2 regions of the Shinella sp. JR1-6 genome follow, and region 1 is predicted to be linked to the other one. Evidence: predicted binding sites of a transcription regulator. Region 1 holds the regulator's gene; the other holds the start of a gene.
What was found. Region 1 encodes PhoB, which activates phosphate uptake and scavenging genes when phosphate is short. Its sites were predicted from a motif close to TGTCATNNANCTGTCAT; they were not measured.
Positions count from the first base shown of each region.

Region 2: EXZ48_RS05530 (esterase-like activity of phytase family protein) is a predicted target of PhoB. The motif match lies at 1,584-1,600, and genes of this name have one in related genera.

Region 1 covers NZ_SHMI01000006.1:295,611-300,145, forward strand. The annotation lists gene EXZ48_RS13710 (aspartate aminotransferase family protein) at 1-1,091, opposite strand, end outside; gene EXZ48_RS13715 (GcrA family cell cycle regulator) at 1,515-2,051, shown strand; gene phoB (phosphate regulon transcriptional regulator PhoB) at 2,190-2,873, opposite strand; gene phoU (phosphate signaling complex protein PhoU) at 2,892-3,620, opposite strand; gene pstB (phosphate ABC transporter ATP-binding protein PstB) at 3,672-4,487, opposite strand; gene pstA (phosphate ABC transporter permease PstA) at 4,501-4,535, opposite strand, start outside.
Region 2 covers NZ_SHMI01000003.1:59,534-64,068, forward strand. The annotation lists gene EXZ48_RS05525 (DUF922 domain-containing Zn-dependent protease) at 1-131, shown strand, start outside; gene EXZ48_RS05530 (esterase-like activity of phytase family protein) at 176-1,534, opposite strand; gene EXZ48_RS05535 (AraC family transcriptional regulator) at 1,642-2,532, opposite strand; gene EXZ48_RS05540 (DUF2000 family protein) at 2,531-2,938, shown strand; gene rnd (ribonuclease D) at 3,042-4,187, opposite strand; gene EXZ48_RS05550 (multicopper oxidase family protein) at 4,284-4,535, opposite strand, start outside.

The DNA.
Region 1 (4,535 bases):
CGCAGCACATTGTCGCCGGCCGGCACGGCAAGCAGGTTTTCCGCCCGCACGCCCTTCAGGAGATCGGCGACCGGGATTTTTGCCTTGATGCCGAGCATCAGTCCCTCGCCGCGGACATCCTCGATGACATCGGGGAAGCGATCCTTCAGCGCGGCCAGCCCCTGGCGGAAGACGAGCGCGACATCACGCACATGCTCGAGGAAGCCGTCTTCCAGCACCACGTCCAACACGGCGTTGCCGACGGCCATGGCAAGCGGGTTGCCGCCATAGGTAGAGCCGTGCGTACCGGCAACCATGCCGGCCGCCGCCTCGTTCGTGGCAAGGCAGGCACCGAGCGGGAAACCGCCGCCGATACCCTTGGCAATCGCCATGATGTCAGGCGCGACCCCTGCCCATTCGTGAGCGAAGAGCCGCCCCGTGCGACCGACGCCGGTCTGCACCTCATCGAGGATGAGCAGCAGGCCGTATTCGTCACAGAGCTGGCGCAGCTCCTGCATGAACTCCTTCGACACCGGGCGCAGCCCGCCCTCGCCCTGCACCGGCTCGATCAGGATACCGGCCGTTTCCTCGGTGATCGCGTCCTTGACGGCCGTGATGTCGCCGAAGGGGACCTTGAGAAAGCCCGGCGCCTTGGGGCCGAAGCCCTCGATGTATTTTTCCTGACCGCCGGCGGCGATCGTCGCGATCGTGCGCCCGTGGAAGGCACCCTCGAAGGTGATGATGTGGTACTTGCCGGGATGGCCCTTGGCAAAATGGTAGCGCCGGGCGGTCTTGATCGCACATTCCAGCGCCTCTGCACCTGAATTGGTGAAGAACACCTTGTCGGCGAACGTGGCCTGCGTCAGCCGGCTGCCGAGGCTTTCCTGGCCCGGAACCTCATAGAGGTTCGACAGGTGCCAGACCTTGTCGGCCTGCTCCTTCAGCGCGGCGACGAGATGAGGATGCGCATGGCCGAGCGAGTTGACGGCAACACCGGCGGCAAAATCGAGATATCGCTCGCCATCTTCGGTGGTCAGCCACACGCCCTCCCCGCGCGTGAACCGGAGCGGCGCACGCATGTAGGTTTCATAGAGCGGCGCGACATCGGCCATGCGTGGATCCTCCGAAAAGAGATGCGGAAAAACAGAAATGCAGCTTGACTTTTCCAAGCCTCAGAAAAACCAAAAGCCGCCTTTCGGCGGCATGCCGCACTATCAGCATTTCATATTGGGATGTCAACAAAATCGCACCCGAAATGGCGCTGAACATCCCGCAAGGTGAGGATTCGCGACGCGCATGGAAGGTGTCTCTATCGAGTCACACCCGACCAGCAAGTTGGGGAAAACTCCGAAATCGATTCGCCCGGATTCCGGCGACTCTTGTCACAGAGTCCACCGGTCTCTAGGTTAAAGACCAATTACTAGACTGCATGCGGCGGAACTAGTCAGCAAGAGAGTTAGGGCGTTCAGGTTCCGGACCCGTCCGGAGCACGACGAGGGATTCCCGCATCCTGAACGCCGAGCGGAGACAAAAACATGAACTGGACAGACGAGCGCGTCGAGAAACTCAAGAAGCTCTGGAGCGAGGGCCTGAGCGCGAGCCAGATCGCGGCGCAGCTCGGCGGCGTCAGCCGCAATGCCGTCATCGGCAAGGTGCACCGGCTGAATCTGCCCGGCCGCGCCAAGGCCGGCGGCACCCAGACCGCGACACGCGCCAAGCGTCCGGCTCCGGCGACGCCGCGTCCGTCGAACTTCGCTGCCCGTCCCGTCGCCGCCCGTCCGGTCGCCCGTCCGGCCGGCAACGCCATTGTCAAGGAAGAGATCGACGCCGATTTCGAAATGCAGGCCGAGACCCTTCCGGTTCCGGCCAACCGCAACAACGTGGTCGTGCCGATGTCGCGTCGTCTCGAGCTGACCCAGCTCACCGAGCGCACCTGCAAGTGGCCGATCGGAGACCCGCTCAACGACGACTTCCACTTCTGCGGCAACGAGTCCCCCGACAATTCGCCCTACTGCACCTACCACCAGCGCCTCGCCTACCAGCCCTCGGCCGAGCGCCGCCGGATGCGATAACATCTACCACGGCAGAAAATGCGATGCGGACCCGAAAGGGTCCGTTTTCGTTTGAGATGGTGGTGCCTCTACTATTCCCCCAAAACGCAAACAGGCCCCTGAGGGCCCATTTCCGTCCTTGGGAGGAATTCCGCTCGCTCAGGTTTCCAGCGAATAGCCGGCGCCGCGGACCGTGCGGATGACGTCCTGCATGTTGGCGAAGTTGAGCGCCTTCCGCAGACGCCCGACATGCACGTCGACGGTGCGCTCGTCGACATAAATGTCATGGCCCCAGACCCCGTCGAGAAGCTGCGAGCGTGAGAAGACGCGGCCGGGCGAGGTCATCAGGAACTCCAGAAGGCGGAACTCCGTCGGGCCAAGGCGGACCTCGCGGGTGCGACGATGGACGCGGTGCGTCTCGCGGTCGAGCTCGATGTCGCCGCAGCGCAGCACCGTCGAGACAACCTCGGGCTTGGCACGGCGCAGCATCGCCCGCACGCGGGCAACCAGTTCCGGCGTCGAGAAGGGCTTGACGACATAGTCGTCCGCACCGGTGGCAAGCCCGCGCACGCGCTCGCTCTCCTCGCCGCGCGCCGTCAGCATGATGATCGGCAGGCGTTCGGTTTCCGGGCGCTGGCGCAGGCGTCGGCACAGCTCGATGCCGGAAACGCCCGGGAGCATCCAGTCGAGGATGAGGAGATCCGGCATGCGCTCCTGCAAGCGCATCTCGGCCTCGTCACCGTTCAGGATCGTATCGACCTCGAAACCTTCCGCTTCCAGATTGTAACGGAGGAGAACACTCAGGGCCTCCTCGTCTTCCACGACGGCAATTCTGGGCACCATGGAGTTGAACCTTGCTCTTTACTCGGACGCGTCGGCGACATCGGCCGCGACGACGGAGGTCGAGGTATCGTCCTTCGGACGCTCACCTTCCGGCTGCGAGCCTGTTGCCATGTAGTAGATGGTTTCGGCGATGTTGGTCGCGTGGTCGCCGATGCGCTCGATGTTCTTGGCGCAGAACAGGAGATGCGTGCAGGGTGTGATGTTGCGCGGGTCTTCCATCATGTAGGTCAGGAGTTCGCGGAACAGCGAGGTATAGATCGCATCGATCTCGTCGTCGCGCTCGCGGATCGCCTTGGCCTTCTCGATCGAGCGGGTGGCATAGACGTCGAGCACTTCCTTGAGCTGCATCAGCGCGAGCTCGGCGAGATGCTCCAGGCCGCGGGCGAGCTTGCGGGGCATGCCCGAGCTCTGGACGGCGATGACGCGCTTGGCGGTGTTCTTTCCGAGATCGCCGACGCGCTCCAGTTCGGCCGCGATACGGATCGCGCCCATGATTTCGCGCAGGTCCGCCGCCATCGGCTGGCGCTTGGCGATGGTGACGATCGCCTTGTCGTTGATCTGGCGCTCTGCCGTATCGAGGATGACGTCCTCGGAGATCACCTTCTGGGCCAGCGCCGCGTCGGTCGTGACGAGGGCGCGGACGGAATCGGCGACCATCTGCTCGGCGGTGCCGCCCATTTCGGAGATGCGGCGGGAGAGGTATTTCAGTTCTTCGTCGTAGATGGAGACGATGTGGCTCGATGACATGGCTCAGTCCTTAATGCGCTCGGGTTCCAGGGATGCTCGGCGACGAAGGCGTCAGCCGAAGCGGCCCATGATGTAGTCCTGCGTGCGCTGGTCATCCGGGTTGGTGAACATCTTGTCGGTGTCGTTCTCCTCGACGAGGTTGCCGAGGTGGAACATGGCGGTGCGCTGCGAGACGCGGGCCGCCTGCTGCATCGAGTGCGTCACGATGACGATGGTGAAGTTCGCGCGCAGTTCATGGATCAGTTCCTCGACCTTGGCGGTCGCGATCGGGTCGAGCGCCGAGCAGGGCTCGTCCATGAGGATGACTTCCGGGCTGACGGCGACGGCGCGGGCGATGCACAGGCGCTGCTGCTGGCCGCCGGAAAGGCCCGTGCCGCCTTCATGCAGACGATCCTTCACCTCGTTCCACAGGCCGGCCTTCTGAAGGCTCTGCTCGACGATGGCGTCCATGTCGGCCTTCCCCTTGGCGAGACCGTGGATACGCGGGCCATAAGCGACATTCTCGTAGATCGACTTCGGGAACGGGTTCGGCTTCTGGAAGACCATGCCGACGCGGGCACGCAGCTCCACGACGTCGATGTTCGGATCGTAGATATCGTCCGTATCGAGCGTGATGCGGCCGGTGACGCGGCAACCGTCGATCGTGTCGTTCATGCGGTTCAGCGTGCGCAGGAAGGTCGACTTGCCGCAGCCCGACGGGCCGATAAGGGCGGTCACCGTGTTTTCGCGAACATTGAGGTTCACATCGTAGAGGGCGCGCTTCTCGCCGTAGTAGACCGAGACGTCCTTGCCGATCATCTTGTAGGAAATGTCGTTCATTTTCTTGTCCAGCGCTTTCTCGACTGCTGCTTCTGACATCATGTTCATATGACCGGTCCTTCTACCAGCGCCGTTCGAAACGGCGGCGCAACAGGA
Region 2 (4,535 bases), on a different contig from region 1:
CGCAGCTTCAGGCAAAGCTCGGCGAACTCTCCCAGGCCCAGCGCACCCGCAGCCGCGACTTCGACCAGGTCGAACTCAACGACGGCGGCAACGTCCACCAGCTCATCCTGCATCTGGTCGATCCGCGCTAGACATCAAGGGGAGCAGCGGCGCCCGGAGGCGCCGCCGCAGATGTTCACTCGGCCTTCAGCAGGTCGCCCGCTTCGATGAGCACGAACTCGTTGTCGTCGGCCTTGTCGAGGGCGCGGCCGGCGGAGAAGGGCAGGTTGTTGTCGTTGCCGACGATGATGTGGGTCTCGTCGATGCGGTCGACATTCTCGATCGTCAGGAACGGCATGTCGTAGAAGCCTTCGCCGCCGCCCTGGCGCTTCCTGTTGTCGGGGTCGGCGATCTTCAGGAGGTCGATATAGCCGATCTTGCGCACGGCCTTGCCGGCGTTCTCGTCGGTCATGGCGATCTTGTAGATGCGCTTGACCTTCGAGGCGGTGGCAAAGCAGTCGGGCTTGGGGTCCTTGGCGTCGGCGCAGGCCTTGTCCGCGGTGCCGACGCCGTTGTCGCGTTCGATCACCAGCGCGGTCGTTTCGTCCAGCATGTTGAAGTCGCCGATCGCCTCGCTGCCCTCGGCGAGCGGATAGAGCCAGCTGCGGCCCGTCCACGCCCTGGAGGCGACGTCGAGCTCGATGATGCGCAGCGCAGGCCGTCCGTCTGCCTGCTCGACGCTCTCGCTGTCCACCCAGATCGGGCCTTCCAGGAGACCGTAGAGCTTCGTGCCGTCCTTGGAGAGCGCCAGGCCCTCATAGCCGCCGGAACGCTTCAGGTTGAAGGCCGGCATCTTCTTGGTGGGATCGGCCTGCACGGCGAGCGTTGCATTGTCCGGCGAGGTGACCGGCTTGCCGTCCACTTCGGTGGCGATCACGTCGGTGAGCTTGCCGTCGAGGTCGAATTTCAGGATGTAGGGGCCGAATTCCTCGCCGACCCAGAAGCCGTCGGCAACCGGCTGGATGGATTCTACGTCGAAGTCGCCGCCCGTCAGATAGCGCTTTTCAGCGCCTTCCATGACGATCGGGAACGGCGCTTTTTTATCCGGGTCCGAGAGGAAGACGGTCTTGACCGGCTCCATCGTGCCCTTGTCCCAGTCGAAGCGCACATTGTGCAGCATCAGCATGGCGTCGGTGGAGTTCAGCTTGTTGCCGAAGCCGTTGTCGGAAAGCGTCCAGAACGAGCCGTCCTCCATGGTCTTGATGCCGGAGAAACCCTGCATCGGCTGGCCGTCGAAGGGCAGCGACAGACCGGTTTGGCGCACGCCGTCCTTGCCCATGACGGTGCCGAGCGCCTCGGTGCGCTTGCGGTCGGCGGTGGTGAACTTGCCCGAGGTCTTCAGATAGGTGGCGGCATCGGCCGGGGCGGCGATGATCGTGTTGGCCGGCAGGATCGCATGGGCCTTCAGCGTGGCCGGAAATTCCTTGTCGCTGGCCCCGGCGGCGGTTGCCATCAGGAGTGCGAGCGCGGCGGTCGAAAAAAGATGTCTGGTCATGAATATCCCCATCGGGTTGGCAAAACGAGGCCGTTGATAGGGGGCGCACATGACTGCTGCTTGACAGTTGCTTGTCGCTTTCGTGACGGTCCGGGGGATTTCTGGGATCAGATGGCGAGCGCCGCAAAGCGGCCGGGCGTCATGCCGAGCGCCTTCTTGAAGTGGCGGTTGAGATGCGCCTGGTCGGCAAAGCCGCTGGCAAAGGCGGCTTCAGCGATGCTTTCCCCCGCAGCGATCAGGGTTTTTGCCCGCTCCAGCCGGCGCATGACGAGATAACGGTGCGGGCTGGTGCCGAGCAGCTGGCGGAACTGCCGGGACAGCGCGAAGCGGTCCAGTCCGGTCACCTGTTCGAGCTCCGCGGAGTTCACCTGCCGGGAAAGGTTTTCCCTGAGGAAATCGCAGGCCCGACGCACCTCCGAATGGGCGAGCCGGCCCATCTTCGCCTGCGGCGCGCCGGCATGGTCGAGCAGAAGGCCGGCGATTTCTCCCAGCAGCTCGTCGAGCTTCAGCGGTTCGATTGCCGCATCCATGCTGCCGATGGCGTCCAGCAGCAGGCCCGCCAGCTTCGGATCGTCAATGACGGGCGCGGCGACGAAGGGCAGCGTACGCCCGCGCGCGGCGGTCGCAGGCAGGAAGCGCTCCGGCGGGATGTAGATCATGCGGTAGGTGAGGCCGTCCTCGGTGGCCGCGCCCCCGTCATGCATCTCGTCGGGATGCAGCACGATCACGTTGCCGGGCGGGCTGAAGCGGGCCTCGCCGCGGTAGGAGAAGGTCTGGATGCCGGCCATTGTGACGCCGAGCGCATAGGTGTCGTGCCGGTGCGGCTCGAAGCCCTTGCCGTGGAAGCGCGCCTCGATGCGTTCGATGCCGGCGAGTTCCGGCGCCACGAGGATGCGGTCCCTTTCCGTGCACGAACGTTCAAGCGGGCCTTCGACCGCGCCTGCTATCGCATTGGCCGCGGAATGGTCCGCAGCCTCTTCCCGGGAGTATACCTGCATGTTCGATACCAAGTTCGCCATTGTCCTGCGCGAGGACCTGGAGGTCTGGCAGAAGCTGAACGTGACCGCCTTCCTGTCCGGCGGCGTCATCGGCCGGAAACCGGAGCTGATCGGCGAAGCTTATCGCGATGCGGCCGGCAATGTCTACAATGCGCTGAGCGTGCAGCCGGTCATCGTGCTGTCGGGGGACGGAACGACGCTGTCGAAGATCCATGCCCGGGCGCTGGAACGCGACGTCCCGGCCTCCGTCTATATCGAGGAAATGTTTGCGACCGGCCACGACGCCGCCAACCGCGCCGTCTTTTCAGAATTCGGGCCCGCTGACGCCAAGGTCGTCGGCATCGCGGTGCACGCCGACAAGAAGACGGTCGACCGCATCACCAAGGGAGCGAAGCTGCACGCCTGACTGGGGCATTTCCAGCGAACTCCGGTTTACCGGAAATGCCCTGGATTCTTGTTTTTACCGCATTATCCGACGCCGAAGCGATCTCGCTTCGGCTGGAAATGCGCTAAAGTGCGACCGCCTCGATCTTCTTGTCGACGAAGCGCAGTGCCACCTTGCCGGTGATGAGGTTGAGGGCTGTTTCCCCGAAGAGCTCGCGGCGCCAGCCGGAGAGGGCGGCGACCTCGGCCTTCTCGCCGTCGACGGCGATCTTTTCCAGATCGTCGCTGTTGGCGATGATCTTGGCGGCGACGCCTTCCTTCTCCGAGACGATCTTCAGGAGCACCTTCAGCATTTCGCTGGCCGCGGCAGCCCCCTCCGGCACGTGGGCCTGTCGGGGCAGGCGCGGCAGGTCGGTCTTCGGAATGGCGAGCGCCTCGTTGATGGCCTCCAGCAGGGCGGCACCCGATTGTGAGCGCTCCCAGCCCTTGGGAATGGTGCGCAGGCGCGCCAGCGCCTCGGCATCGGCCGGTTGCTGCTGGGCGATCTCGTAGATCGTGTCGTCCTTCAGGATGCGCGACCGCGGCACGTTGCGGCCGCGCGCCTCGCGCTCGCGCCAGGCGGCGACCTTCTGCAGCACCGCCAGCTCGATCGGCTTCTTGACGCGCATCTTCAGCCGCTTCCAGGCGTCGTCCGGATGCAGGTCGTAGGTCTCGCGCGATTCCAGGACCGCCATTTCCTCGGTCAGCCACAGCGAGCGGCCGGCGGCCTCCAGCTTCTCCTTGAGCGCGAGATAGACGTCGCGCAGGTGCGTCACGTCGGCCAGCGCATATTCGAGCTGCTTTTCGGTGAGCGGCCGGCGGCTCCAGTCGGTGAAGCGCGAGGACTTGTCGATATGCACGCTCTTGATCTTCTGGACGAGCTGGTCGTAGGACACGCTGTCGCCGAAGCCGCAGACCATGGCGGCAACCTGCGTGTCGAAGATCGGATGCGGAATGAGGTCGCCGCGGTTGACGATGATCTCGATGTCCTGTCGGGCGGCATGGAACACCTTCAGCACCGCCGGGTTCGCCATCAGGGCGAAGAAGGGGGCGAGGTCGAGACCCTTGGCCAGCGGATCGACGATCACCTCGATCTCTGGTCCCGCCAGCTGGATCAGGCAGAGTTCCGGCCAGAAGGTGGTTTCCCGCAGGAACTCCGTGTCGATGGTCAGATACTCGGACCGGGCGAGTGTCTCACAGGCTTCGGCAAGGGCTGCGGTGGTCTCGATGATCTGCATAGCGGCTCGGGCGGACTTTCTCGTTCTTGGATCGGGCAGCTTTAGACGTTCCACGGTTTTGCCACAATCGAAAACTTGGCCCTCCGGATGTCAGGTCACCCGCACATAGCTCGTCATGCCGGTCTTCTGGTGCTCGATGATGTGGCAATGAAACACCCAGTCGCCCGGATTGTCGGCGACGAGGGCGAGCTGCACCTTCTCGTCCGGCAGGATAAGGTAGGTGTCGGAAAAATGCGGGCGGATCGCCTGCTTGTTGGAATTCATCGGCCGGAAGACGAGGCCGTGCAGGTGGAGGGGGTGGACCTGCGGCGTCGGGTTCTCGACATTGAAGATATAGGTCCG